3 regions of the Planococcus sp. FY231025 genome follow, and region 2 is predicted to be linked to each of the others. Evidence: riboswitches for the same ligand, from Rfam matches in the RefSeq annotation. Region 2 holds a riboswitch; each other region holds the start of a gene.
The links. Region 2 has a riboswitch for lysine ahead of ACTL32_RS18475 (Na+/H+ antiporter NhaC family protein). Riboswitches for the same ligand answer to the same signal wherever they lie in the genome.
Positions count from the first base shown of each region.

Region 1: another riboswitch for lysine. It lies ahead of ACTL32_RS03865 (transporter substrate-binding domain-containing protein); the one in region 2 lies ahead of ACTL32_RS18475 (Na+/H+ antiporter NhaC family protein).
Region 3: another riboswitch for lysine. It lies ahead of ACTL32_RS07255 (aspartate kinase); the one in region 2 lies ahead of ACTL32_RS18475 (Na+/H+ antiporter NhaC family protein).

Region 1 is NZ_JBQJJG010000004.1:112,428-122,806, forward strand. Features, by position in the region: gene pgeF (peptidoglycan editing factor PgeF) at 1-73, opposite strand, end outside; gene ACTL32_RS03855 (SRPBCC family protein) at 138-587, opposite strand; gene mnmH (tRNA 2-selenouridine(34) synthase MnmH) at 839-1,948, shown strand; lysine riboswitch at 2,020-2,203, shown strand; gene ACTL32_RS03865 (transporter substrate-binding domain-containing protein) at 2,337-3,182, shown strand; gene ACTL32_RS03870 (amino acid ABC transporter permease) at 3,246-4,013, shown strand; gene ACTL32_RS03875 (amino acid ABC transporter ATP-binding protein) at 4,049-4,783, shown strand; gene ACTL32_RS03880 (DMT family transporter) at 4,818-5,744, opposite strand; gene ACTL32_RS03885 (Lrp/AsnC family transcriptional regulator) at 5,952-6,440, shown strand; gene ACTL32_RS03890 (MazG nucleotide pyrophosphohydrolase domain-containing protein) at 6,454-6,858, shown strand; gene ACTL32_RS03895 (zinc ribbon domain-containing protein YjdM) at 6,890-7,231, shown strand; gene ACTL32_RS03900 (DEAD/DEAH box helicase) at 7,375-10,379, shown strand, end outside.
Region 2 is NZ_JBQJJG010000016.1:51,921-60,457, reverse strand. Features, by position in the region: partial or broken gene ACTL32_RS18500 (hypothetical protein) at 1-150, shown strand, start outside; gene ACTL32_RS18495 (DNA alkylation repair protein) at 183-863, opposite strand; gene ACTL32_RS18490 (DUF72 domain-containing protein) at 1,045-1,905, shown strand; gene ACTL32_RS18485 (sulfite exporter TauE/SafE family protein) at 1,905-2,732, shown strand; gene ACTL32_RS18480 (bifunctional metallophosphatase/5'-nucleotidase) at 2,746-4,089, shown strand; lysine riboswitch at 4,160-4,341, shown strand; gene ACTL32_RS18475 (Na+/H+ antiporter NhaC family protein) at 4,452-6,026, shown strand; gene ACTL32_RS18470 (sodium-dependent transporter) at 6,228-7,748, shown strand; gene ACTL32_RS18465 (methionine/alanine import family NSS transporter small subunit) at 7,763-7,879, shown strand; gene lipA (lipoyl synthase) at 8,032-8,537, shown strand, end outside.
Region 3 is NZ_JBQJJG010000005.1:177,471-187,849, reverse strand. Features, by position in the region: gene sdhA (succinate dehydrogenase flavoprotein subunit) at 1-472, opposite strand, end outside; gene ACTL32_RS07270 (succinate dehydrogenase cytochrome b558 subunit) at 518-1,132, opposite strand; gene ACTL32_RS07265 (YslB family protein) at 1,330-1,731, shown strand; gene ACTL32_RS07260 (glycosyltransferase family 2 protein) at 1,908-2,900, shown strand; gene ACTL32_RS07255 (aspartate kinase) at 3,354-4,568, opposite strand; lysine riboswitch at 4,708-4,882, opposite strand; gene uvrC (excinuclease ABC subunit UvrC) at 4,920-6,716, opposite strand; gene trxA (thioredoxin) at 6,767-7,081, opposite strand; gene ACTL32_RS07240 (electron transfer flavoprotein subunit alpha/FixB family protein) at 7,428-8,393, opposite strand; gene ACTL32_RS07235 (electron transfer flavoprotein subunit beta/FixA family protein) at 8,506-9,279, opposite strand; gene ACTL32_RS07230 (enoyl-CoA hydratase) at 9,300-10,073, opposite strand; gene ACTL32_RS07225 (TetR/AcrR family transcriptional regulator) at 10,090-10,379, opposite strand, start outside.

The sequences.
Region 1 (10,379 bases), on a different contig from region 2:
CCAATGTTGACTCATCTTTCAATGTCAGCCCTGCGATGGATCTTTCATTATCAAAATAAATTTTCCTGTCCATATCATCACCCAATTTCAATATAAAGGAGCAGGGGAGATAAGCCAAACAAAAAAAGGGGATTCCGCTAATCAGTCCCTTCGCAGATGGCTTTGATGTTTTCGAGCGTATGGTTTGCAGAATTTCTGCTGATCCGTTCGTAGATCATCCGGTCGGTGATTCGGCCGAAGAGGTCATGCGGAATATAGCTCTCAATATCCAGCGTCAGCTCGGTGCCGTTGTCGACCGCTTTGTACAAGCCGGTCTGTTTTGCGGTGAAGCTGCCGCTCATCATGCCGGTCCAGCGGGCAGTGGAGCCTGAAAGCTCGCATTCCGTCACTTGGATTGTCTGCGGGAAATGCATGCCCATGATGGCGTAGTCCGCTTCGACGACAGTGCCGGCTTCGCCGTTTCCGTCGATCCTCTTCGGGGACGCGAGGTTATTATAGAAATAAGCCCAGTTTTCAGGATTGATCGTATACTGGAAAACATCTTCGAGCGGGGCATTGATGAAAATGCTTTGGTTTGTATGCGCCATGGAACCGTTCGCCTCCAATAAAATAGGGTATACATTTAAATTAACATAAAATTCTAATAACTTCATGTTATTATTGAAAGGCCAGCAAAAGGGCTTCGGCTGCCGAGTATTAAAACACTGCTGGAAAACGGTTGGGTGTATACTTGGATAGGAGGCTTGGAAATGCCAGGCCGAAGTACAAAGTAACCTTAACGAATGCTGCCGGCAGAGTATGGCGGCGGCTGTACAAGGAACTTTTGGAGGAAAGAATCATGTTCAGCAATATAACAGTCGAAGAGCTGGTCCCGGCAATCGAAAATGGAGGAATGGTCCTGATCGATGTCCGGTCACCGGCTGAATTTAAAAATTTCACGATTCCCGGAAGCATCAATATCCCATTTTTTGATGACGCGGAGCGGGCGGAAGTCGGCACGCTTTATAAACAGGTCAGCGTGGAAGCTGCAAAAGAGCGCGGACTGGAAATCATTTCTGCAAAGCTGCCGGAATTTATCCGGCAATTCAAAGCGCTCGAAGGAGATCTGACGGTTTTCTGCTGGCGCGGCGGAATGCGAAGCCGGACCACCGCTACGCTATTGAGTTTGATGAATATCCATTCGCACCGCTTGGAAGGCGGAATCCGCAGCTACCGGAAATGGGTAGTGGCGCAGCTGGAGGAAATGGCGGCTCCCTCCCGTGCGTTCGTGTTGAACGGCTTGACGGGCGCCGGAAAAACGAGAGTGTTGAAGGCATTGGAGAAGGAAGGCTTTCCGGTCATCGATTTTGAAGGGATGGCGAACCATAAGGGGTCCATCTTCGGCCAGATCGGCCTCGAGCCGCATAACCAGAAAGTGTTCGATTCGCTGCTTGTCCATCGGTTGAGAAAGTTGGCAGATGCTCCGTATGTGCTGTTTGAAGCAGAAAGCCATCGGATCGGGAAAGTGGTGATCCCGCCGTTTTTATGCGATTTGAAAAACCGGAGCACGCATTTGGTCATCGAAATGCCGATGGCTGAAAGAGTGCAGGAAATCATGGAAGATTACCGTCCGAGAGAGTATGCCGCAGAATGCCTCGAGGCGTTCCACCGCATAAAGTCCCGCATCCGCGTGCCTGTTGCAGGGCAGATCGAAGCGGATTTGGAAACGGGGCGCTTCCCGTCGGCCATCCAATTGCTGTTGGAATACTATTACGATTCCCGCTACAAGCACACGGAACATCAATATCCGGATGCGCAGAAAAAGTTCCTGCAGGTAGGCAATGTGGAAGAAGCCGCGCGGGCTGTCAAAGGGAGCATCCCGCACTTTTCCGAAGGGCAGAGGGAGGCACGCGGAAATGGGGCCGGCGCTTGGCGGGAGAGCCCCGATTCAATCGAAGTCGGGCAATGAAAACTTAGATTGACAGGTAAAAAGCCTTATTGTAGACTATGAAAAACAAGTGAATATATAACCTCACTTTCCGGTGAGGTAGAGGCGCGGGATTTATTAGTCCATAGAAGAGTTTGAGAAGCAGGGATGCTATGGAGAAGGAAAGACCGCCGAAGTTTGTAATATTTCTCGACTATTACTTGCTGGGTCTGCAGTGAACAATTGCAGGACTGCCGCCATGGACTTCCCGGTCCATAGCGGAGCGCTATCTCGAACCAGGGAAAAGAGGATTTAGGGCAACTATGCATATAGCGATCTGAGTCTAACTCAGATCTTTTTTTGTAGCTGGTTGCCTTTTTTGTATATTCAGGAAAATGAGAAGTGCAGAAACCAAAGGGGGAAAAGGATTATGAAGAAGAAAACAGGATTGTGGTTGACGGCGATTCTTTCGGCCGGCATGCTGCTGGGCGGATGCGGATCGGAAGAAAGCGGCTCGACAGGCGGAGGAGCTTCAGAGGAAAGCGAAACATTCAAGGTCGGCTTGGAAGCGGCGTATGCTCCGTTCAACTGGACGCAAGGGGATGATTCCAACGGCGCAGTGAAAATTTCAGGAAATGCGGAATATGCCGGCGGCTATGACGTGGAAATCGCCAAGCGCATCGCTGAAGACATGGGCAAAGAGCTTGAAATCGTCAAAACGGAATGGGACGGTCTGGTGCCGGCTCTGACTTCCGGCAAAATCGATGCGATCATTGCAGGCATGTCGCCGACAGCCGAACGCAAAGAGACCATCGACTTTTCGGACCACTACTATACATCTGAACTGGTGATGGTCGTGAAAAAAGGCGGCGAATATGAAAATGCCACAAAACTCGCCGATTTTGAAGGGGCGAAAATCACGGCACAATTGAACACGTTCCATTACACCGTCATCGACCAGATCGAAGGCGTCTCTAAAGAAACGGCTATGGAGAGCTTCCCGTCAATGCGGGTAGCGCTAGAATCCGGCATGATTGACGGCTATGTATCGGAACGCCCGGAAGCGGTCAGTGCTTCTGCAGCAAATGAAAACTTCGCGATGGTGGAATTCGAAGACGGATTTGAAACGTCGGAAGACGATACAGCGGTGGCCGTCGGACTTGAAAAAGGAAGCGGCCTCGCCGAAGCGATCAATGAAACCTTGGCGGGCATTTCCGAAGAAGAGCGCCAGGAAATCATGGATACAGCAATCCAGAACCAACCAGCTGCGCAATAATGATGGGGTGGTGCCGGCTGCATGCACATGCGGCCGGCTTTACTTTTGCTTAGGAGGAAAACAATGAGTCTTGAATGGGTCATTACCATACTTACAGATAATTGGCCGATGTTCCTGCGCGGAGCAGGAATGACGCTGTTGATTTCGATCATCGGGACATTGATCGGCGCTGCCATCGGGCTGATCATCGGCATCATCCACACAATCCCGATGCCGGAGCGGGGCATTAAGAAACCGCTATTGAAAACGGTCAACGGGCTGCTTTCCGCCTATATCGAATTTTTCCGGGGCACCCCGATGATGGTGCAGGCCATGGTCATCTTCTACGGCTCGGCAATGGCATTCGGCATCGATATGGATGTCTTCACTGCGGCCATATTTATCGTTTCCATCAACACGGGAGCGTATATGGCCGAAATCGTCCGGGGCGGCATCATTTCCGTCGACAAGGGCCAATTCGAAGCGGCGCAAGCCATCGGGATGAACCATTTCCAGACGATGATGAACGTCGTCCTGCCGCAGGTGATCCGCAATATCCTGCCGGCCACCGGCAACCAGTTCGTCATCAACATCAAGGATACAGCGGTGCTCAGCGTCATCGGCGTGACGGAACTGTTTTTCCAGACCCGTTCGGTTTCCGGGAACAACTTCCGCTATTTCGAATCGTTCTTCATCGCCTGCGTCCTTTATTTCATCATGACGTTTGCCATTACGCTCCTCTTGCGCAAACTTGAAAGAAGGCTGGCAGGGCCGGCAAACTACAGCATGATCGGCGGATTGCCGATGCAAGTGGTGAACCCGGAAGACACGGAACACAAAATCAAAGAGTGACCGCGCCAAAAAGCTGAAATGGAAGAGGAGAGTTTATGGAAAAAGTGATCGAGATCCAGCATTTAAGCAAATCGTTCGGAACGCATGAAGTGTTGAAAGACATCGACTTTTCAGTGCATAAAGGCGAAGTGGTGTGCGTTATCGGCTCTTCGGGATCCGGGAAATCGACGCTGCTCCGCTGCATCAACCTGCTCGAGAAGCCGAGCGGCGGAAAAATCATCTATAACGGCGAGAACATCCTCGATGACCGCCATGATATCCACGCCTACCGCACGAAACTCGGGATGGTGTTCCAGCAATTCAATCTGTTCAACAACCACAACGTCCTGGCCAATTGCTCCGTCGGCCAGGTGAAAGTGCTGAAGCGCCGCAAAGAAGAAGCGGAAAAAGTGGCGATGAAATACTTGAATGTCGTCGGCATGGACCAGTACGTCAACGCCAAAGCCCAACAGCTCTCCGGCGGGCAGAAGCAGAGGGTAGCGATTGCGCGTGCGCTGTCGATGGAGCCGGACGTCATGCTGTTTGACGAACCGACTTCGGCCCTCGATCCGGAAATGGTCGGGGAAGTGCTGAAGGTCATGAAAGACCTCGCGAAAAGCGGCTTGACGATGCTCATCGTAACCCACGAGATGGAATTCGCAAAAGAAGTGGCCGACCGGGTCGTCTTCATGGACAAAGGCGTCATCGTCGAAGAAGGGCCGCCGGAGCAGATTTTCAATGCGCCGCAGAAAGAGCGCACACGAGAATTCCTGAAACGCACATTAAGATGAAGCATGCACAAAAAGAACCCTCTGACGGACCGGGCTAGGCCTGGCGCGTCAGAGGGTTTGCTATGCCTGCAGAGGGTTGTCTGCGGAACGATTTTGTCTTGAACAGGCTGAAGAGGTAGCAGCCAAGAATTACGAGGGCGCTTCCGAGCACCTGCACGCCCGACATGCGCTCGCCCAGGAGCAGGAACGCCAGGACCGCGGTGAAGACCGGATTGAAGTTTAGGAACAACCCGGAAGTCGTCGCCCCCAGCTTCTGGACGCCGATGTTCCAGAGGACAAAACAGACGACGGTCGAGACGACGCCGGTATAAAGAATGGAATAGACGAAAGAGGCATTGATGTTGGTCACGGTGAAGTCAGCAAGATTGAACGGCAGCAGCGCGGCGACACCGAATATGCCTGAATACAGTGTAGCCATCATCGGAGAGACATGTGCCATCGCCCATTTGCTGCAGACCGAGTAGACCCCCCAGATGCCGACAGCAGCCAGCATGAACAAATCGCCCTTGTTGAACTGAAGCGAAAATAAGAGCTCGGCATTCCCTTTTGTCAGCACCAGGACGACGCCGAACAGCGAAAGGCCCATCGCGGCTGTCTGCAGCGAACGGATCCTTTCCTTCAGCAAAAGAGCGGAAAAAACAGCAATGGAAATCATGTTCAATGTAGAAATCAGCCCGATGTTCGTCGCGGACGTATGGTCGAGTGCGATAAATTGCAGGATGTTGAACAGCACCACGCCGGTTACGCCCATCAACGCGAGCGGCAGTAGCGCCTTGCGCGGCGGCAGGAGCTTTTTCTCGCTGGCCCAGACAAGCGGGATGAGGCAGAGCACGGCAATCATCCACCGCAGGCTGGTCAGCGTCATCGGCGAGGCGTGGCCGACCAGCCATTTGCCGACCACAAAATTGCCGGCCCACATGAAGCTTGTCAGCAATAATAACAGTGAATAGAAATAGCGCATGGCGAACCTTCTTTCCCGGAATTTATTCAAAAGAACTTTGAATTGTATATTAATAATTTTAGCATCCTACGCTATAATAAGAATGAATCTTTTGAAGAACGATTAAAATTCAAAAAGAATTAAAGTTATTCCCTTTATTTCATTATTATCTTCAGAATCTTAAGCTGAACCCGGACTGGTTTAGAAAAATCGAAAGGGAGTGGAGCGGTGGAATCGGTCGTCAATAAAGTGCTGGACCAGACGGATGTCCAGATCCTCGATATTTTGCAGCGGCAGGCGGATTTGAGCAATACGGAAATTGCGAAGCGGGTCAATCTGTCTTCTCCGGCCGTCCATTCACGGATCAAACGTTTGGAAACGGAAGGCTATATCAAAGGGCACGTTGCTATCCTGAACCAGGAAAAGCTCGGCTTTGATCTTCTGTGTTTTATTTTCATCAGTACGAACCTCCATCAGGCAGAGGAACTGGCAACATTGGAGCGCGCCTTGGAAGGGATGGCAGAAGTGCTGGAATGCCAATGCATCACGGGAGAATACGACTACCTGCTGAAAGTCGCCAACCGCAACCGCAGCGGCCTGCAGGGGTTCATCCGGAAATTGAACGAGCTCGGCATCGCCAAAATCCAGACCAATCTGGCGCTGCGGGAAATCAAAAGCTCGACGGTGCTGCCGATCGGCGAACCGAAAACCACATGAATGGAGGGGCAGCATGAAAGAGATGCAGAGATTCACCGAACAGTTTCAAGAAGAGATGGGCTGGAGCATCAGTGAGGGGAGCTACCCGGAAACCCGCGCGTCGCTCCTGGGAAATTATATGCTTTTGACGACGGAAGTGGCCGAAGTGGCGGAGGAGCTGCGAAAAGCCTTTAATCTGACGCGGCGCTATGTGGACGAGGGGATGGACGAAGATGCAGCGTTCCGGCTGGCGTCGCAGAACGTGAAGGAGGACATCGGCAAAGAACTGGCCGATTGCCTCGCCTATATGATGAAGTTCGCGAACTTTTTCGGCATCGACATGGAAGAAAGCTTCTACGCGAAGATGGAAGAAGTGAAAAACCGGCAAAACAAGGATGCGGTGGCAACAGGCAGCCGTAGCCATAAGAAGCAGGCGTAAGCGATCATCAAAATGAATGGAGGAAATGAAAATGGAGAAATTGCCAAATTGTCCGGAATGCAATTCGGAATATACATACGAAGACGGCAGCATGCTGGTGTGCCCGGAATGCGCACATGAATGGATGTCCGGCGCAGAAGCCGAGCCGGAAGAATCCCAGAAGGTCGTGCGCGATGCCAATGGCAACGTCCTTTCAGACGGCGATTCCGTCACGGTCATCAAGGACTTGAAAGTGAAAGGGAGCTCGTCGGTCCTGAAGATCGGCACAAAAGTCAAAAGCATCCGCCTGGTCGAAGGCGACCATGACATCGACTGCAAAATCGACGGGTTCGGCCCGATGAAGCTGAAGTCGGAATTTGTTAAAAAGGGCTGACATTGTTTCACGTGAAACGGGAAAAAGGGGAGGAGGTGGAGCGATAGGCTCCGCCTTTTTTCTTTTGCGGCGTAGCTTTTGACCCGCCGCCGGGCGCATGCTAGGCTGAAAAGAAACAGAACCGGATAAGGAAGTACATAGCGATGGATATTACATTAAACACCTGGAAAATCAAAAATCTATGCGGCGAAGCCGCTTATAAAAAAGGGCGTAGCTATTTCCTTAACGGAAAAGTCGAATTGGCCCCTCAACAAGCAGGGGAGCCGGAAAAGGGGCGGGTGTGGACAGGCGCCGGGTTTGACGTGACGGTAAAAGCTGCCAGCGGCCGGGTGGAAGCATCCTGCAGCTGTCCGCCGGTCGCTTTTGTCGGTACTTACTGCCAGCACATCGCAGCTGTTCTGCTCGCCATCGAAGAGCGGCAAAAAACAGAAGGCGAAGCGGCAGACCGCATGCTTGGGCTGTTCAGCCAGACGCCTGTCCAGCCGAGCGGAAGGCAGCTCCACTTCGACAGGCGCGAGACGATGCCGGTCGAAATCATTTGCGTGCCAATCAGCAGGGAAGAAGCCGGCTTCAGCATCGGCATCCGCCTGGCGGCTGGAGGACGGAGGGCTGAAGTGATCGCGGAGCCCCGCCAGTTTTTGAAAAACTTCGCCGGCCGTCTCCCCTATGAATATGCACCCGGCAAAATTTACAGTCCGGAGCGCCATAATTTCAGCCGGGAGACAGATGCCGTGCTGCGCTTTTTGATGAAGAGCCAGGCCGCTGCCTATAACGGGAGCGGGGCTGTGCTGCCCGTTTCGGCAGCTGAATGGGAGCTCCTTGTGCCGCTCCTCGAAGCGGCACCTGACGTCTATGTAGAACAAGGAACACGCCGTTACCCCGGCCTTTCCTACGGGGAACGGCTGCCGCTCGCCTTCGAGCTGGTTCCTGCAGAAGCGGGCAGTTTCCGCTTGGAAGCTTCCGGTCTCGACGGGATTGTCGTTTTCACTGCCTACGACTGCGCCCTTTCAGAAGGGAAGCTGTACCGGTTGGCAGTGGAAGACTGCCTGCGGCTCGCGGAACTGAAAGGGATGCTTGGGGAAGGGCAAGATTTCCGGATTCCGGAAAGGCAGGTCCCGCATTTCCTGGAAACGGCTGTGCCGGGCCTGATGCGCCTCGGCGAAGTGGATGTGGCTGAAGAAGCGGTTAAGACGATTGAAGAAACCCCGCTGAAAGCGAAATTGTTCCTCGACCGGGTGCGCAACCGGCTGCTCGCCGGCGTCGAGTTCCATTACGGAAAGCTTGTCATCAACCCATGCGAAGAGGAAGAGCAGGAGTACCGCCATATTCCGGGCATCCGGCGCGAACGCGCCAAGGAGCAGCGCATCATGAAAGGGATGGAGGACAGCCTCTTCACCAGGACGCCGGGTGGATTTTACCTGCAGGACGAAGAAGCGGAATACGAATTCCTCTACCGGAAGGTTCCGGAATTGGAGGAATTGGTGCAGGTCTATGCGACAAGTGCAGTGAAGATGCGCGTGCAGCGCGGATACAGCGGCCCGAAGATCCGGGTGGAAGTCAAGGAGCGCACCGACTGGCTGTCGTTCCGCTTCGACCTCGAAGGGATCCCGGAAACAGAGATCAAAGGGTTGTTGCAGGCAATTGAAGAAAAGCGCAAGTACTACCGGGTGCCGAATGGCACGCTGATGTCGCTTGAAACGCCGGAATATTGGGCGCTGCAGGACTTTATGGAGGAACTCGGCCTGGATGCGGACGATTTGGAAGAAGAGGAGATCCGGGTGCCGCTGATCCACGGCATGCGGCTCGCCGGAGAATTGGAAGAAGGCGGGCTGGCAGAGCCGGACGGGGCGTTTGCGGAATTGATGAAAAACCTTTCAGACCCGTCAGACGTGGAAGCGGCGGTTCCGGATGAACTGAAGCTGGTGCTCCGGGACTACCAGAAAACCGGGGTGGCCTGGCTGAAAGGGCTCGCCCGCTATGGTTTCGGCGGCATCCTGGCCGATGACATGGGCCTCGGGAAGACCCTGCAAAGCATTGCCTTCATCGTTTCGGTGCTTCCGGAAATGCGCCGGCGCAAAGAGCCGGCCCTGGTCATCTGCCCGTCGTCGCTTGTCTACAATTGGCTGAATGAATTGAAGAAATTTGCGCCGGGTCTAAAAGCCAAGGTCATTGATGGCAGCCGTTCCGACAGGCTGGCAGCATTAAAGGACCTTTCGGCTGCCGATGTGGTCATCACCTCGTATCCATCGCTCCGGATGGACAGCCACCTCTATCAGGGCAAAAGATTCCATACGATTTTCTTTGACGAGGCTCAGGCTTTCAAAAATCCGGTGACCCGGACGGCCAAAGCCGCAAAAGCGCTGGAAGCGGATTACCGGTTCGCATTAACGGGAACACCAGTAGAAAACTCCCTGGATGAACTATGGTCCATCTTCCGGGTCGTCTTCCCGGAACTGCTGCCGAACCGCCGCGAATTCAGCGAGATGAGGCGCGAGCACATCGCCAAGCGCATCCGGCCGTTCCTGCTGCGCCGGACCAAAGGGGAAGTGCTCGGCGAGCTGCCGGCAAAGATCGAGACCGACCAATATTCCAATCTGTACCCGGCACAGAAAAAACTGTATGCCGCGTATCTGGCAGAACTGAAGCACGACGCGCTGAAGCACCTGACAAAAGGCAGCTTCCAGAAAAACCGCATCAAAATCCTGGCAGGGCTGACGCGCCTGCGCCAGATCTGCTGCCATCCGGCCCTGTTCGTGCAAGGCTACGAAGGCGGCTCCGCCAAATTCGATCAGCTGATGGAAATTCTGGAGGAATGCCGGCTCAGCGGGCGGCGGGTGCTGATCTTTTCGCAATTCACCCAAATGCTCGGCTTGGTCGGGCAGAACCTCAGCCGCCAAGGGGTCCCGTATTTCTACCTGGACGGACAGACGCCGCCCGTTGACCGCGTGGAAATGTGCAGCCGGTTCAACGGCGGCAAAGGCAGCCTGTTCCTGATTTCATTGAAAGCAGGGGGCACCGGGCTGAATCTGACAGGGGCCGATACGGTCATCCTTTATGACCTGTGGTGGAATCCGGCAGTCGAGCAGCAGGCCGCTGACCGGGCGCACCGCATGGGCCAGGAAAACGAAGTCCACGTCATTCGGATGAT
Region 2 (8,537 bases):
CCTCTCTATTCATTCAAATTAGACTTTGTGTACAGTCTCAGCCTTCGGCATACAATATGTATACCGAAGGCTTTTTCGTTTGTTCCAGTTCAGGATAAGGTGAAAAAGAAGTGGTTTATCCGTTTTCGTTGGCCGCGAAAGTCTGCTTGAAGGGAATATAAAGTACGGCACATCTAGTCGCGCTATTGCTTGCTGATATTTTTCACTGCTTCGCGCTTGCTAAGCGGCATCAATGCATGTTCCAAGGTGAATGACCGGACCCATTCGGAATCCGTCTTCGCGTATTCGCGCAGCGCCCAGCCGATGGATTTCTGCAAAAAGAATTCTGGGGAACCGGCATGCCGGAGGATGATTTGCTGAAGCACTTCCGTGTCCGTCCCTTGCTTGTATTTTAATTGATGGAGGATGGCTGCCCGGTTTGTCCACATATTGCCGGCTTCGGCCCATTCCAACATGGCGAGGGTCCCTGCGGGCCGCTCTTTGGCGACTATCCCTCCGACTGCCCGTGGTGCAATGGAGTCGACGCTGTCCCACCAGGACTTGCTTTCGATCAACTCCCGAAGAAAAGGCAGGTCTGCAACCGACAGCTGTTTAGCCATTTTTTCGAGCAATGCAATTGCCGCATATTGGTATTCCCGCTCCGGAAGCCTGTATAGTTTCCATACTTCCTGCTCCAACTGTTCGGGCTCCGGCAGCTGGTATTCCAAAAACTGTTCTTTCAACAATGTTTTCCGCAGCGGCGTTTTGATGCCCAGAAAAGGGAACTGGTTCCGCATATAAGCGGCCATCGGCGCAGCCAGCTCATCATTGCGGTTCGCTTCAAACCGCTGAATAATTCCATGATGGTCCCACGTCATTTTCATCAATGTTTTGCCTCCTGATACCTTTTAAAAAAAGTGTAGCACATCTCCAAGCAGGGAATTGTAAAGCAACCGGTGATATTTTTGGAGAGAGAGCCCAAATGGTACAAAGGCTATCTTCCAAAAAGACGCCTAATTTTTTCTATGCTATCATAAAATAATAACGAACAATGGAGGCGGGACGATGATATATGTAGGGTTGACGGGTTGGGGCGACCATCCGGATGTCTATAGCCCAGGCTCAAAAAAAACAGAAAGATTGATCGATTACAGCGCGCATTTTCCGATAGTCGAATTGGATTCCTCATTTTATGCAGTCCAACCGGAACGCAATATAACAAAATGGATCAATGAGACGCCTGAAGGCTTTCAGTTCGTCGTTAAAGCCTATCAGGGGATGACAGGGCATCAGCGGGGGGAGAACCCGTTCGAGAGCCGTGAAGCGATGTTCGAGGCATTCCGCCTGTCGGTGCGCCCAATGAAGGAAGCCGGTAAACTCGCGATGGTCCTGCTCCAGTTTCCGCCTTGGTTCGATTGCCAGAAATCGAACGTCGAAGCGATCCGGGAAATCATCGGCCACTTGGGAGAATTCGATCTGGCCGTTGAATTCCGCCATCAGTCCTGGTATGCACCGGAATTGCGTGAAAAGACCTTTGAATTTTTGCGGGAAAACAGGCTGATCCACACCGTCTGTGATGAACCGCAGGCTGGGGACGGATCGGTTCCGCTGGTGCCGGTTGCTACGCGCGACGATAAAGTGCTGATGCGTTTGCACGGCCGCAATTTGCATGGCTGGACAAATCCCGGCGGCGGACAGAAGTGGCGGGAGGTGAGGTACCTTTACGATTACAACAAGGAAGAACTGGCAGAAATCAGCAAAGCGGCAGAAACCCTCCAGCAGTCCGCTGAAAACGTCTATATCATTTTCAATAATAATTCAGGCGGACATGCCGCAGGCGATGCGAAAGAATTTCAGGAAATGAACGGCTTGGAGTTCACCGGCTTGTCCGATAAGCAGCTGGATCTGTTCGACGGTGGCCTTTAATGGAATTTCTCCTACTGGCAATCGCAGGATTGCTTTCAGGGATTGTCGGGGCGCTGATCGGCCTCGGCGGCGGCGTCATTTTGGTACCGGCTCTCTTATTCCTCGGTACGGCGCTGGCCTTTTTTCCGGATCTGACACCGCAGAAAATTGTCGGCTTGTCGGTGATCATGATGATTTTCACTGGCCTGTCTTCGACATTGTCCTATATGAAAGTCAAAACAGTCGACTACCGGAGCGGGTTCCTGTTCTTCATCGGCAGCGCTCCCGGGACCGTTATCGGCGCATTTGTCAACAAAGGCCTCGACTTGCCTTCGTTCAATCTATATTTCGGCATCCTGCTTGTGTTTCTGGCCCTGCTGCTGTTGATCCGCAACCGGCTGGAAGCGGTACATTGGTTTGTCGATAACGGGCGCAAGTATACTTTCAAGGATTCCATGCATAAAGAATACTTGTACGGCTATCCGGTTTGGTTCGCGCTGCTTTTGACGTTCGGCGTCGGTTTCGCCTCCGGCCTTTTCGGAATCGGCGGAGGATCGATCATGGTGCCAGCGATGATTTTGCTGTTCCTGTTCCCGCCGCATGTGGCGGTCGGGACGTCGATGTTCATGGTGTTCCTATCGGCGATCGTCAATTCGGTAACGCATATTTCCCTTGGCAATGTCCCTTGGATTTATACGCTTGCTGTAGTGCCTGCCGCGTATATCGGAGCCAAAATAGGCGCATCGCTTAACAAAAAGCTCCAATCGGAAACTTTGGTCGTCATTTTGCGGATCGCATTGCTGGTTCTCGGCCTGCGGTCCATTTACGAAGGATTATTCAGTTCTTAAAGAGGTGTAAGGCATGGGAGAACTCATTCACATTTATCATACAAATGATCTGCACAGCCATTTTTCGCATTGGCCGAGCATCCGGGCGCTTCTGCATGAACGGAAACGCTGGCATGAGGAAGCCGGCGATACCTGCCTGATCCTTGATATCGGCGACCACGTCGACCGTTCCCATCCATTCACGGAAGGGACGGCGGGAAAAGGCAATGTGGAATTGCTCAATGAAGCCGGCTACGATGCAGTGACAATCGGCAATAATGAAGGCATTACACTGTCCAAGGATGAACTAGACGAATTGTATATCCAGGCTGACTTTGATGTCATTGTATCCAACCTGTTTGAAGAAGGCGGCGGCCGGCCGAAATGGGCAAAGCCTTACGGGGTTCTGGAGACTGCGGAAGGGCTGAGAATCGGCCTGGTCGGGGCAACAGCAGAATTCACTCCGTTTTATCAGCGATTGGGCTGGGAAGTGACCGATGCGAAAGCATCGATCATTGAATCGGTCAACGCCATCAAGGAACAAACGGACTTCATTATATGCCTGTCCCATCTGGGCATCCGGGAGGATGAACTGCTGGCGGAGCTTTGCCCCGACATCGACGTGATCCTCGGCGCCCATACCCACCATATTTTCCACGAAGGGAAAACAATCGGCAGCACACTGCTCGGGGCGGCCGGCAAATTCGGCATGTTCATCGGGCATATCACTTTTGATCCGGCAACCGGTGAAACCGAAGCTGAATTGATCGATACCGCAGAATTGCGCAATTCGGAAGAGGGATTCAATGATGAATTGATTGCGGACGGCAAATCCCAGCTGAGCGAACCGATTTTTTACAACGAAAAAGAATTAAAAGCGGAGTGGTTCAAAGAGTCGGAACTGGCCGAGCTGTTCGGGGAAGCGATGCTTGAGTATTCCGGAGCAGACTGTGCGTTATTCAATGCCGGCTTGTTCATGGAGGGGATGCCGGTAGGGGTCGCGACACGCTATGATTTCCATAGGATGCTGCCGCATCCGATCAACCTCTGTCTGGTCGAACTGACGGGCGCAGAACTGAAGGAAATCTACCAGCAGTCGCTGAATGCCGAGTGGCCGAACATCGAATTGAAGGGGATGGGGTTCCGCGGTGCAGTCATCGGGAACATCGTCCATGTCAATCTGGCGGTCGAAGAGCATCGATTGTATGTCGGCGGTATTCTTGCGGACCCGGAAAAAGTCTATCAGCTGATTACGCTCGATATGTTCACGTTCGGCTATTTTTTCCCGGAGCTGAAACGGGCGCCAAAAACTTATTTTATGCCGGAATTCCTGCGGGATGTTTTCAGCCGGTTTTTTCAGGCAAAAGCAGTAAAATGAACGAATATTCGAAGTAGAGTTTCATTTGATTTCAATAAAATTCTGCGCTATGCTTTTAAGGAATTCAATATCGATGGGTAGAGGCTGCGAAGCTTATCAGTAGTATGCGGGAGTGTGACAACGTTGAACGCATATGAAAGGAAGTTTTGCCGAAGCTCTTTTTTCAGGTGTCAATGGAAAAAGTGCTGGGGGCATTCTGAAAAAGGATGTCACTGTCGTCTGTGATTTTACAGGCGAAGAGCTACAGGGTTGTTTGATGTTTTTATGCACAGACGAATTGTAGAAGGCTGATTGTATCCATTGGAGCGATCGGCCTTTTTTCTATCTTCTCTTCCATCCTTAAAAAAATAGGAGGGATTCATATGGAAAATACTATTTTCTCGATTTTGCCGCCGTTGGTAGCAATCATCATGGTGCTGCTGACCAAGCGGGTGCTATTGTCGCTCGGAACAGGTGTGGTGGCAGCCGCGTTGATCTTGACGTCGTTTGCGCCGGTCCAAGCTGCAAGGGAGATCTTCAATTCTTTTGCGGTCACGTTCTGGGACGAAGGCTTTAACGCCTATAATGTCTTTATCTTATTGTTCCTGCTGCTATTGGGCATCATCACTGCATTCGTCAGTTTGTCAGGCGGCAGCCGTGCATTCGCCGATTGGGCTTCTGCGCGCATCAAGACCCGCCGCGGCGCCAAGGTCTTGACGGTCGTGCTCGGCATGGTGATTTTCATCGATGACTATTTCAATGCATTGGCGGTTGGGCAAGTCGCACGTCCGATTACTGACCGTTATAAAGTGTCGCGGGCAAAACTGGCCTACTTCATCGATTCTACGGCAGCGCCGGTCTGCGTCATCTCACCGGTATCGAGCTGGGGAGCCGCGATCATTGGAATCGTCGCCACAATTCTTTCAGCGCAATCTTATGTTCAGATGTCGGCGCTTGAAGCGTTCATCTGGATGGCACCGATGAACTTCTACGTCATTGCGACGCTGGCCATCGTCATTTTCGTCGCCATCCGCGACGTCGACTTCGGGGCTATGAAAAAGCATGAAACGCGCGCAATCACGACTGGGGAATTATACGATGCAAACAAAACCATTCCAGGGGAAATGAAAGAAGAGTTCCCGGCGCACTCGCATGGAAAAGTGACGGATCTGCTCCTGCCGATCCTCTTGCTGATTGCCGGTACGATCGGGGCGATGGTCTGGACCGGCTACCAGAATGCCGGACAAACATGGGACGTCTGGGCGATCTTCGAGAATACGGATGTACCCACATCCTTGATGGCGGGCGGCCTTTTGGGTGCTGTCGCATCCATCCTGTTGTATGTGCGCCAATTCAAGCAAAATGAAACGGCGAAAGCATCCTGGGTCGGCAAAGGGATTGTCGAAGGACTTCGCTCAATGATCGGCGCTGTGCTGATCCTGATTTTTGCTTGGGCACTCAGCTATTTGATCGACGCATTGGAAACCGGCGCGTATCTGGCGGATGTGGTGACAAAGAATAATATTCCGACCGAAATCCTGCCGGTGCTGCTGTTTCTTTTAGCCGGAATCATGGCTTTCTCGACGGGAACTTCATGGGGCTCTTTCGGGATCCTGCTGCCGATTGCCGGCAACATCATGGGGCAGGCAGCGCCTGAACTTCTGCTGGCAACATTGTCAGCTGTTCTTGCCGGCGCTGTTTTCGGAGACCATTGCTCGCCGATTTCCGATACGACGATCCTGTCTTCTACAGGGGCAGGAAGCAACCATATGGACCACGTATTGACCCAGTTGCCATACGCTTTGACTGCAGCCGCAATCGGATCAGTGGGGTATATCGTCATAGGCTTTACCGGTTCTCTGCTATGGTCATTATTAGCAGTTGCGGTCATTTTAGCAGTATTATTTATCGCCTGGTCAAAACGTACTACAATTCTTGAAAAACAAGCAAATAACTAGCAAATATTGAAAGCAGAGGAATTTTCCCTCTGCTTTTTACTATTCTAGCAATAGTTTTTTATAAATATTTTCCGGAATTATCTTTACTTTCAAAGGCAGCATCGTTATACTATTTTTAGATTAGTCAATAATCTGAAAATAAACAAACTTCCTATTTTTCTGTAAGAAAATTGGAAGTAGACAAACAAAGGGGGAAGAAAGATGGAACGTTCGCAATGGGGTACACGCGCCGGATTTATTATGGCGGCTGTCGGCTCAGCGGTAGGTTTGGGGAACATTTGGCGTTTTCCATATGTAGCCTATGAAAATGGTGGAGGAGCATTCTTTATACCGTACTTATTCGCTCTGTTAACCGCAGGGATACCAATTCTAATTATGGAATTCACCATCGGGCACAAATACCGCGGATCGGCACCGTTGTCATTCTTCAGAATGAGTGGCAAGAAATTGGAATGGATGGGCTGGTGGGCGATATTCGTTTCGTTCGTCATATCCACGTATTATGCAGTCATTATTGCTTGGGCGATGCGCTACACGATTTTCTCAATCAACCAGGCATGGGGATCAGATACGCAAGATTTCCTCTTTAATGACTTCCTTCAATTGACTGTAACGCCAGGGCAAACCGGAGGAATTGTATGGGGCGTCTTAATTCCGTTAATCCTGGTATGGGCGATCGCCTTAGGGATTTTATTGGGCGGAGTCAAAAAAGGGATCGAAATGGCAAACCGGATTTTCATCCCGACTTTGGTCGTCATCTTCTTGATCGTCGTTATCCGTGCTGTCACGCTTGACGGAGCAGCTTTAGGATTGGATGCATTCTTCAAACCGAATTTTGATGCCATCATGGACCCACAGGTGTGGGTAGCGGCATACGGACACATTTTCTTCAGTTTGTCCATCGCATTTGCCATTATGATCACTTATGCAAGTTACCTTCCGAAAAAATCGGATATCACGAATAACGCATTCATCACAGGATTTGCGAACTCGGCATTCGAATTGCTTGCCGGTATCGGGGTGTTCGCAGCACTGGGCTTCATGGCGAACCAGCAAGGCGTTGCGGTTGCGGATGTTGCAGCAGCTGGCGTAGGTTTGGCATTCGTTGTCTTCCCGCAGATCATCAATGAGTTCCCTGGATTCAATGGCCTGTTCGGCGTCTTGTTCTTCTTGTCCTTGACGCTTGCCGGATTGACTTCATTGATTTCCATTACAGAAACATATGTTGCCGGCTTCTCTGAGAAATTCGGCATTTCGCGCAACAAAGCCGTCATTTTCGGCGGCGGGCTAGCAGCATTGATTTCCGTTCTTTTTGCCACTCAAGGCGGATTATTCTTCCTTGACGTAGCCGATTACTTCATCAACCAGTTTGGTGTTGCGGCTATCGGATTAGTGGAAGTCATCTTGATCGTTTGGGCATTCCGCAAAGTGGATGGTCTACGGGACCATGCCAATGGAATCTCGGACATCCATCTGGGCGGCTGGTGGAAGATCTGCCTGGGCTTCATTACGCCAATCGTTTTGGGCTATATGATGTTCGGTTTGTTGAAAACCAACCTTCTAAAAGAGTTTGATACCGAGACTGGAAACTATGAAGGCTACTCGGATACATTCATCATGCTGGGCGGCACTAGCGTCGCACTTGGTGCCATCGTGCTGGGAGTTCTTATGTCCCTTGGCAAATGGCATAAAGACCATGCAGAATTCGACGAACACAAATAAGGAGGGTTCACCATATGTCTATTGAAGCGATCGTTGTTATGATCATCGGAATGGTTGTTATCTGGGGTGGCCTGGGTGCAAGCATTGCACACGCTGTCAGCAAGAGCAAAGCGGCTAAAAGAGCTGCTTAATAATTGAAGGGCCCGGAAGCATCCGCTTCCGGGTTTTTCTTTGTTCTTCCTGCTGCCTGGAGGAAGGGCTTATTGTGGGCAGGTGGGCTTTATGGTACATTTGGAAAGGAAAAGAAAAACAGAGATGACCATGAAGAATGGGGATGATGCGCATGTCAACAAAACAGGAACATCTAAGAAAGCCCGATTGGTTGAAGATCAAGCTCAATACGAATGAAAACTATACCGACCTGAAGAAAATGATGCGGGAGAATAATTTGAATACCGTCTGCGAAGAAGCGCGGTGCCCGAATATCCATGAATGCTGGGGGACCCGCAGAACAGCCACTTTCATGATTCTCGGTGCCGTGTGCACGCGGGCATGCAGATTCTGTGCGGTGAAGACCGGCCTGCCGAACGAACTGGACCTGCAGGAGCCTGAACGCGTCGCCCAGTCAGTGAAACTCATGAACCTGAAGCATACCGTCATCACGGCGGTGGCACGCGATGATCTGAAAGACGGCGGATCGGCTGTTTTCGCGGAAACCGTAAGAGCCATCAAACGTGAAAATCCGTTCACAACCGTGGAAGTGCTGCCTTCCGATATGGGAGGCATCTACGAGAACCTGGAACGTCTCATGGAAGCGGAACCGGACATCCTGAACCACAACATCGAAAC
Region 3 (10,379 bases), on a different contig from region 2:
AGCCTTCGTATTTCGTAACTAGCCCGCTCACTTCGTGGCGGCGCACTTGCTCGTCAAGAGCGTAAAGCAATTGCTGGCCCGTTGTAGCGCCCGCGAAAGCTGTTCTGTGGTGCATCGTTCCGCCGAAGCGGCGGAAATCGAGCAAGCCTTCCGGCGTACGGTTGAACATAACACCCATGCGGTCGAACAGACGGATGATTGCTGGTGCTGCATCCGCCATCGCTTTGACTGGTCGCTGATTCGCTAGGAAGTCCCCGCCGTAAACCGTGTCATCAAAGTGGATATCCGGTGAATCTCCTTCACCTTTTGTATTTACTGCCCCGTTAATCCCGCCTTGCGCACAAACGGAGTGGGATCTTTTTACTGGGACGATTGAAAATAAATCAACGGGAGAGCCTGCTTCGGCTGCTTTGACAGCTGCCATCAAACCGGCAAGGCCGCCCCCGACAATAGTAAGTTTGCCTTTCGCCATTTCGGTATTCACTCCTCTTTTAGTTCACCAATGATCGAAATGTTCTTAAACGAACGCGAATAGCGCCCGGATACCGATAATAGAAAGCACTACGAATACTAGAAGCGTGAAATAAGTAGCGCCTCTTTGAGCTTTTTCGGACTGTGTGATTCCCCATGTTACAAGGAAAGACCAAAGGCCGTTAGCCAAGTGGAACGTCGCAGCCAGAACACCGACGATGTAGAAAGCCAGCATTGCAGGATTGCTCAAGATGTTTTCCATCATGTTGAAATCTGCTTCTGCCGCATTGCCGATCGCAACCTGGAAGCGCGTTTCAAACACGTGCCACGCGATGAAGATGACCAGGAAGACACCTGTATAGCGCTGGGCTACGAACAATGTGTTGCGCAAATAGCTGTATTTGCCAACGTTATTCTTCGAAGTGAACGCTATGTATAATCCGTAGAATGCATGGTACAACAATGGCAGATAAATAACGAAGATTTCCAAGAAGATTACGAATGGAAGGTTCGCCATGAAGTGAGATGCCGTGTTGAACGCTTCAACACCTTGAGTCGCAAAGTGGTTGACGATTAAGTGCTGCGTCAAGAATAGCCCGATCGGGATAATCCCTAACAATGAGTGCAGCCTGCGCATTAAAAATTCTCGATTTTCCAAAATTTTACCTCCCTCAGACGTTAATAGGCAGAAAAAAGAGCCGTCGAATTATCGCGAAAGCATCCATTGACTGCATATATCATCATGATACAATAATATGACATATTTATTGTACTCCCCCCCTTTGGGAGCGTCAAGGCAACTTGCCTTTTTCTAAGAGTTTCACCCCTTGTATTTATTATATTGAAAGTAGGTTCAACATGACTGTCACAGACACGAAATTCAGTGGGCAATTCGGATATGAAATCATACGGGACCACGTGATGCCTGACATCCTGGGCAAGCACGAAGCGGACATCCTTTATTGGGCCGGGAAATCGCTTGCCCGCAAGTTCCCGCTGTTCTCCTTGGACGAAGCGCCCGACTTTTTCAGGCAGGCGAACTTCGGCGAGCTGGCTGTAGAGCGCACCAGCAAAGACGAAATTGTCTTTCAACTCACTCCGCCGAAAGCGGATCAACGATGCTTTAAGCTCGAAGCCGGTTTCCTGGCTCAGCAAAAGCAAAAAATTGACGGATTTGTGACAGAAGCCCACGAGGAAGTGTTTCCGAAAAAGAACCGCGTCCTCATTACCTTAAAATGGGATCTTCGCGACAAAGCCTGACACTTCTTCCTGTGCCTACGAGCACAGGTTTTTCATTTTCATCTCGTGCTCCTATCTGCCTACGAACTTAGACTCTTTCAGAAAACCCGTTTCTATTGTACGATGGAATCAGAATATTTTATCTAATTGAAACATTAACAACTATTCACTATGTATTTTTTGAAGGGAGATATTTAATGGAAAAAGTTCTTGTCACTATCGGCATTCCCGTCTACAATGGCGAACGCCATGTCCAAATATGCATCGATTCGATTTTGAATCAAACGATGCCGCAATACCATATTGAAATCATCGCCGTCAATGACGGCTCGACAGACCGGACGGCAGCGGTACTTGATGCCTATGCCAAGGAGTACCCGAATTTCCGTGCGATCCACCAAGCCAATACCGGCGGTCCCGGTGCCCCCCGCAACACAGTGATTTCTGAAGCTCGCGGCGAGTATATCTTCTTCGTTGATGCAGATGACTTCCTGGGGGAAGAGGCACTGGAGCGCATGTACCGGATGGCGGCGGACAACCGTTCCGATATCGTGCTCGGCAAATTCGTCGGCGTCAACGGCCGCGGCGTCGCCCAATCCATGTTCCACCGCAACCAGCCCAGAACGACAGCGCTCCAATCCGATGTGTTCGATGCAATCGGCCCAACTAAAATGTTCCGCACCAAATTCCTCCTCGAAAAAGGAATCCGCTTCCCGGTCGGCATCTGCACTGCCGAGGACCAGCCTTTCATGGTCCATGCCTATATACTCGCCGACGCCATCTCCATCGTTGCCGACTATCCTTGTTATTATGTCGTCAACCATACCGACAAAGAACATGCTTCAGTGATGCCAGCCTCTCCTGCCGATTACTACGGCACCCTGGCCCAATCTGTCCGCATCATCAAACGCCATATCAAAAACCAGGTTCATCAGGACGTGCTGATCGCCAAATACCTGAAGAAAGAATTCACGACCGGCCGCAGCGTGTCGCTCGCCTCATCTGCCCTTGGCCAGCGTGAAAAGACTGCTTGGCTCCGAGAGTTGAACCGCTTCTTGGCCAACTGGTCCAATAATAAAATCATCAGCCTCCTCCCGGCTCCCTTGCAGCAGTATGTGAGCTGCGCCAAAACTGATGATCTCCAGCAAGTGCTGGCATTTTTCTCAAGCGACATCCCCGATGCCGGGTAATAGGCAAACAAATAGGCAAGACCCGCTTTATTGCGGAGCTTGCCTTTTCAATATATAAAGAAACTGTCTATAGAAAAGTTGATTATCAGTATAGAGTATACACACCGCTTTGGGCATGGCTTTCGCCATGAGCCGGGAAGAACACCCGTCTCATAGCTTCCCCAGCCCGTGGACGCGCCGGCGCTGGTACAGTTCTTTGAACGCCGATACTTTACTTATTTAGCAGCACTGTCTGAGATATGGAGCAAAACAGTGGAGACGCCTGCGGATAAAAACCTTGTGCTCCTGCGCGCTATGCGCTTCGTCGCAAAACTATTGGCCGAAGTGTCTTCGCCCAATAGCTTCGCAGCTGTTTTGCGGAATATCGGCTTAACAATTGAAGGAAAGTCAATTGATATCTTTCTTTACTTTGAAAAAGGCAAGCCCCGCTTCATTGCGGAGCTTGCCTTTTCGTTATTCAGATAGCCCGTATGCGTTGTGGAGTGCATTGGCCGATTTTTTCATTTCTGTTTCCGGCACGACGACCGAAACTTTGATTTCGGATGTGGAGACCATTTTCACCGGAATCCCTTCTTTTCGCAGGATGTCGAACATCTGCGCTGCGACTCCCGGATTCGATACCATGCCGGAACCGACGATGGACACTTTCGAAAGGCCGACTTCATAGTTCGCTGAAACGAAACCGATGCTTTCCTGGTTGTCATTGAGCACCCGGCGCGTTTCTGCCAAACTGTCCTCTTTGATGGAGAATGAAACCGAGGGCGGAAATTCGTCGGTGATGCTTTGGACGATAATATCGACATCGATATGGTTTTCCGCCAGTTTAGTGAAGATATTGGCCAATGAGCCGTTGAATGCTTCTTTGTAAATGACCGTGACGCGGGCGATTCCCGGTTCGAACGCGACGCCTCTAACGATTAGATTTTTTTCCACAGTGACCACCTCTTGTATAGTTGTGCCCGGTTCATCCGAATAGCTCGCGCTGACGGATAATGGGACCTGGTTGTTTTTGGCGAATTCAACAGCCCGCGGGTGCAGGACGCCTGCCCCGAGATTCGCCAGTTCCAGCATTTCATCGTAGGAAATCTGTTCGAGCTTGCGGGCGCCCGTCACATACCGCGGATCGGACGTGTAGACGCCGTCAACGTCGGTATAGATTTCGCAGGCATCTGCGTTGAGAGCAGCAGCAAGGGCGACCGCCGTCGTATCCGAACCGCCGCGGCCGAGCGTCGTGATATTGCCGATCTTATCGACTCCCTGGAATCCGGCCACCACACAGAAAAAGCCATTTTCGAGCACGCGCTCGAGGCGTTCGGTATGGATCTGTTCGATGCGCGCATTCCGCGGCACCGATTCGGTTTCTATGCCTGCCTGCCATCCGGTGAAAGAAAGCGCTTCGTGTCCGAGTGCCTTAAAGGCCATGGCTAGGAGCGAAATCGTCACCTGCTCGCCGGTCGCAAGCAGCATGTCCATTTCACGTTTCGGCGGATCGGCGGAGATTTCATTCGCCAACCCGAGCAAAGTGTCCGTCGTTTTGCCCATGGCAGAGACGACGATGACGACACGGCGCCCTTTTTCCTTTTCGCGGATTGCCCGCTTTGCAACCCCGATGATTTTCTCTGGAGTCGCAACTGATGTGCCTCCGAATTTCATGACTACTGTTTTCATCTCATCCACTCCCATAATGTAAGTGGCCCTCAACATGAATGCCAAGGCGCAAGCACCCCGGCCAGACAATAAAAAAAGGCAGCCCGCCGCGTCTGCGGCAAACTACCTCTTTAGCATGTACGAATACGAAAAAACGTCCATGTGAGATAGCCCTCCAGAGATTGACTCTGACAGCCCGGCATCTATTAAATGCAGGACCAGCACCCGGGGTTGCAGGAACCCGGGCACTTCGGCGACCGCCCCTTTCCCCATCCTTCACAGATTCAGCAAATCTCCGGATGGCTACTTTTGACGTTCGCACCTCTATCATCACTTTTCCAAGTGATTCATTTCTGTTTTTACGATAGCACGTTATTGTTCGCTTGGCAACGATTGTTGTGAAAAATGCTGGCGGATCTGTTCTGCCAGCTTCACCGGCATGCCCGCTTCGCGCAGCTCTTCCACGCCGGCTTCCTTGATGCGCTTGACCGAACCGAAATGCCGCAGCAGCTGCTGCTTGCGCTTCGGCCCTACGCCTTCGAGTTCATCAAGCGCCGACTGGATTGAATTTTTGCCTCGCTGCTGGCGGTGGAACGTAATGACGAAGCGGTGGACCTCGTCCTGGATGCGCTGCAGCATATAAAACGCTTCGCTCGTCCGCTTCAGCGGCACCACTTCAACCGGGTCGCCGTAAAGCAGCTGCGAAGTCTGGTGCTTGGTGTCTTTGGCAAGCCCGGCGACCGGGATCGACAAGCCTAGCTCATCTTCGAGCACTTCCCTTGCAGAAGAAATCTGCCCTTTGCCTCCGTCAATGACGATCAAGTCCGGCAACGGCAAGCCGTCTTTCAGCACGCGCGTATAACGGCGGCGGACCACTTCGCGCATAGCGGCGTAATCATCCGGCCGGCCGGCGCTGCGCGTCTTGTATTTCCGGTAGTCTTTTTTCGACGGTTTGCCGTCGATGAAGGTGATCATCGCAGAAACAGCGTCCGCTCCCTGGATATGGGAGTTATCGAACGCTTCGATGCGCAATGGCGTCTGGATGTTCATCGCTTCGCCGAGTTCGACGCAAGCGCCGACTGTCCGTTCTTCCTGTCGCTCAAGCAGCTGGAATTTCTCCTTGATCGCAATTTCGGCGTTTTTCCGGGCGAGCGACAAGAGGTCTTTTTTCTTGCCCCGCTGCGGAACCAGGACGCGGATGCCGAGCCAATCGCGGACCAGTTCCGCATCCGTCCCTTCCGGCAGCAGCACTTCGTTCGGTTTCACATGGTGCGGCTGTTCATAGAACTGGCCAAGAAACGTCAGGAACTCGTCCTGCGGATCCCGGTAGAGCGGGAACAGCGAGACGTCGCGTTCGATCAATTTGCCTTGGCGCACAAAAAAGACCTGGACGCACATCCAGCCTTTGTCGACCGCGTAGCCGAAGACATCCCGGTCGGTGAAATCGTTCATCGCCATCTTCTGCTTCTCCATGACGGTCTCGATATGGGAAATCTGGTCGCGGTATTCTTTCGCCCGTTCAAACTCCAGGTTTTCGGCAGCTTCCGACATCTTCTCGATCAGGTCCTGCTTCACCTCGCGGAAACCGCCGTTCAGGAACTTCGTGATGCTGTCGATCATTTCCTGGTAGGTTTCCTTTTCCACGGGCTTGATGCACGGCGCCAGGCATTGCCCCATATGGTAATAAAGGCAGGCGCGGTCCGGCATCGTATGGCATTTCCGGAGCGGGTAGAGCCGGTCGAGCAATTTCTTCGTTTCACTGGCGGCATAGGCGTTCGGGTAAGGGCCGAAATACTTTCCTTTGTCCCGCTTGACCTGGCGCGTCGTGATCAGCTTCGGATGCCGCTCCCCGGTAATTTTCAGGTAAGGGTACGATTTGTCATCCTTCAGCATGATGTTGTATTTCGGGTCGTGCTTTTTGATCAGGTTAAGCTCCAGGATGAGCGCTTCCACGTCAGAAGACGTGACGATATACTCGAAATCCTCGATTTCGCCTACAAGCCGCTGCGTCTTTGCATCGTGGCTCCCCGTGAAATACGAGCGCACACGATTTTTAAGCACTTTGGCCTTCCCGACATAGATGACGGTCCCTTGCCGGTCTTTCATCAAGTAACAGCCCGGCTGATCCGGCAATATCGCCAGTTTGTGTTGTATCAGTTCGTTTGCCATATCCTCACCCTATTAAAAAACCGGGCACCATTTCTGGACCCGGTTAAGAATTATGCGTGTTGGTTAACCAATTCTGCCAAAGCTTCTTTCGGACGGAAGCCGACTACTTTGTCTACTGTTTCTCCGTCTTTCATCAAAAGAAGAGTCGGGATCGACATGATGCCGTACTGGCTAGCCGTTCCTTGGTTTTCATCCACGTCCACTTTTACGATTTTCACTTTGCCGTTCATGTCAGCGTCCAATTCTTCTAAAACTGGAGCGATCATTTTACAAGGTCCGCACCATGCAGCCCAAAAGTCTACTAGTACTAGGCCTTCAGAAATTTCTTGTGAAAAGTTTTGATCTGTCCCTTTAACGATTGCCATGAATAATTCCTCCTTATGTTTTAACAAAATCTAAACTGATTATACCATGTGCCATTTGGCGTAGCTATTTATATGCCTAATGCTTGTTTACCCTTGAGAGGGTTCGATAAAACGTTCAAACAGATCTTCAGATATTCCGCATAAACGTATAGATCTGCTCATTTCTAAAGGGCTTACCAAGCACTGGCGCGTCGACGGGCTAAGCGGAGCTATGCCCAAAGCGCCGAAGCGGTAATGAATAATAAATAACTTTTATTCAACTCATTTTGAAACTGTAACCTTATCCATTGCCTTCTATTTCCACCCATAAAAAAAGGCCTGCACTGGGCAGGCCTTCTAGGTTTTATTACATTACTTTCTTGAATTCTTCTGTAAGCATCGGGATGACTTCGAACAAGTCCCCTACGATTCCGTAGTCAGCGACTTTGAAGATGTTCGCTTCCGGATCTTTGTTGATCGCTACGATGACTTTCGAGTTGGACATGCCGGCCAAATGCTGGATGGCGCCCGAGATGCCTGCAGCGATGTAAAGGTCAGGCGTAACGACCTTGCCTGTTTGTCCGATTTGAAGCGAATAGTCGACATAGTCAGCGTCGCAAGCTCCGCGAGATGCGCCTACTGCGCCGCCAAGCAAGTTTGCAAGTTCCTGAAGCGGAGCAAATCCGTCAGCGCTCTTCACGCCGCGGCCGCCTGCAACGATCACTTTCGCTTCTGACAAATCGACGCCTTCAGCTGATTTGCGGACAACGTTCTTGATGATTGTGCGCAAGTTCGTGATGTCGACCGATAACGAGCTGACTTCGCCTGAACGCTCTTCTTTTGCAAGCGGTGCGATGTTGTTCGGGCGGACCGTGATGAATGCGATGCCTTCTTTGTTTTTCACTTTTTCGAACGCTTTCCCTGAATAGATCGGGCGGATGAATACTGCGTCATCGCCTTCGCCTTCGATTGCAGTAACGTCCGAAATCAAGCCGGTCTGCAGCTTGGAAGCGATTTTCGGAGATAAGTCTTTGCCGACTGCCGTATGTCCGAATACCAATGCTTCCGGGCTTTCCTGCTCGACAACTGCCATGAACGCCTGGCCGTATCCGTCAGAAGTGTAATGCTTCAAATGCGGGTGTTCCACTGTAACGACGCGGTCTGCGCCGTAGTTGACCAATTCCTGGCCGAAATCGCTTACTGCGTCGCCAAGCAAAACGGCAACGACTTCCCCACCGCCTGATACTTGCTTCGCAGCGGCAATTGCTTCAAATGATACGTTGCGGAGCGCGCCTTCGCGCGTCTCTGCCAACACTAATACTTTTTTCGACATAGTCCGTTTACCCCCTAAGTAGATGTGAAGAAATTTATGGAACGTTCGGTTTTATTGGTAAGATTCAGCGGCCCTTCTGAAAAAGAAGGACCCGGTTCTGCCCGAGGCAGGATTAGATCACTTTCGCTTCATTGCGGAGCAAGCCGACCAATTCAGTGACCTGGTTGTTCAAGTCGCCTTCAAGGATGCGCCCTGCAGCTTTTTTCGGCGGCAAGTAGATTTCGATTGTTTCCGTCTTCGCTTCAACATCGTCTTCTTCGATGTCCAGATCGTCCAATTCCAGTTCTTCAAGCGGTTTTTTCTTTGCTTTCATGATGCCTGGAAGTGACGGGTAGCGCGGCTCGTTCAATCCTTGCTGTGCTGTAACCAATAGCGGCAATGATGTTTCAAGCTCTTCTGCATCCCCTTCGATATCGCGGGTGATCGTGACAGTTGTGCCGTCGATTTTCAACTCTGTGATCGTTGTTACGTAGTTGATGCCAAGAAGATCAGCAACACGCGGCCCGACCTGTCCGGAACCGCCATCGATCGCTACGTTTCCTGCAAGGATCAAGTCCGGATTTTTGTCTTTCAAATACTCAGCCAATATGTATGCTGAAGTGAACTGATCCATTTCTTCCACATCGTCTTCAGTGTTGATAAGGACCGCTTTGTCAGCGCCCATCGCAAGTGCTGTGCGAAGCTGCTTCTCAGCATCTTCCCCGCCCATTGTGATGACAGTGACTTCGCCGCCGTGCTCATCGCGGACAGTGATCGCTTCTTCGATCGCGTACTCATCGTATGGGTTGATGATGAATTCCGCTCCGTCCTCCTGGATTTGGCCGTTGGAGATAACCAGCTTTTCTTCTGTGTCGAATGTGCGTTTAACCAATACATAAATGTTCATGAACGTAAACCTCCCAAGTATTATTTCCCTTTGAATTGTGCTTCGCGTTTTTCCAGGAAAGCCTGGATGCCTTCTTTTGCATCTTCCGATACGAATACCGTACCAAAGGATTTCGCTTCCGCTTCCACGCCTTCATGATACGAAGCGTGTTTCGCGAATTGGAGCATATCGATTGCCGCTTTCACGGATACCGGGCTCTTTTTCGCAATCTTCTTCGCAATTGTAAGCGTTTGCGAAAGCAGGTCTTCTTCGGCGTAAGCACGGTTCGCCAACCCCAATTGGGCAGCTTCCGTACCGGAAATCGGATCGCTCGTCAGCAGCATTTCGGCCGCTTTGGCTACACCGACATATCTTGGCAGGCGCTGTGTGCCTGCGAAACCGGGAATCAAGCCTAACTGCAATTCCGGTAATCCCAGTTTAGCATTTTCAGTGACAAATCGCATATGGCAACTCATCGCCAGTTCCAGCCCTCCGCCAAGCGCTGCTCCGTGGATCGCCGCGATGACCGGTTTGTGGAATGTCTCCACCCGTTCGAAAACTTCCTGGCCGCTCGCTGACAGCTTTGAAAATTCCTCGCCCGATGTGACTTGCGTGAATTCCTTGATGTCTGCCCCTGCAGAGAAGAACCTGCCTTCTCCGTGAAGGACAATCACCCGGACTTCGTCGTCGTTCTCCACTTCATCCAGCAAGCTGTTCACTTCCATGATCAGCGAGCGGGACAATGCATTCGCCGGCGGACGGTTGATCGTTGCGACCGCTACGCCGTCTTCTTTCTTCCAACTGATGAATTCCATTCGATAAGCCCCTTTCTTATGCGCGGATCCCTTTCATCAAAAGACGATGGACTTTCGGCGCCAATTCGACCAAATCATATTTATGATCATTCATCACCCAAGTGGTGATCGTCTCATCCATTGTACCAAAAACCATCTGCCTTGCTAAACGGATATCCATATCCTTGTCAAATTCGCCTGTTTCCATGCCTTTGACGAGGATTTTGTCCATCAGCAATAAATACTCCCTTAACACGCCATTGATTTTCATGCGAAGCTCGTGGTTGGATTGCCGGAGCTCGAGCTGGGTGACGATCGACAAATGCA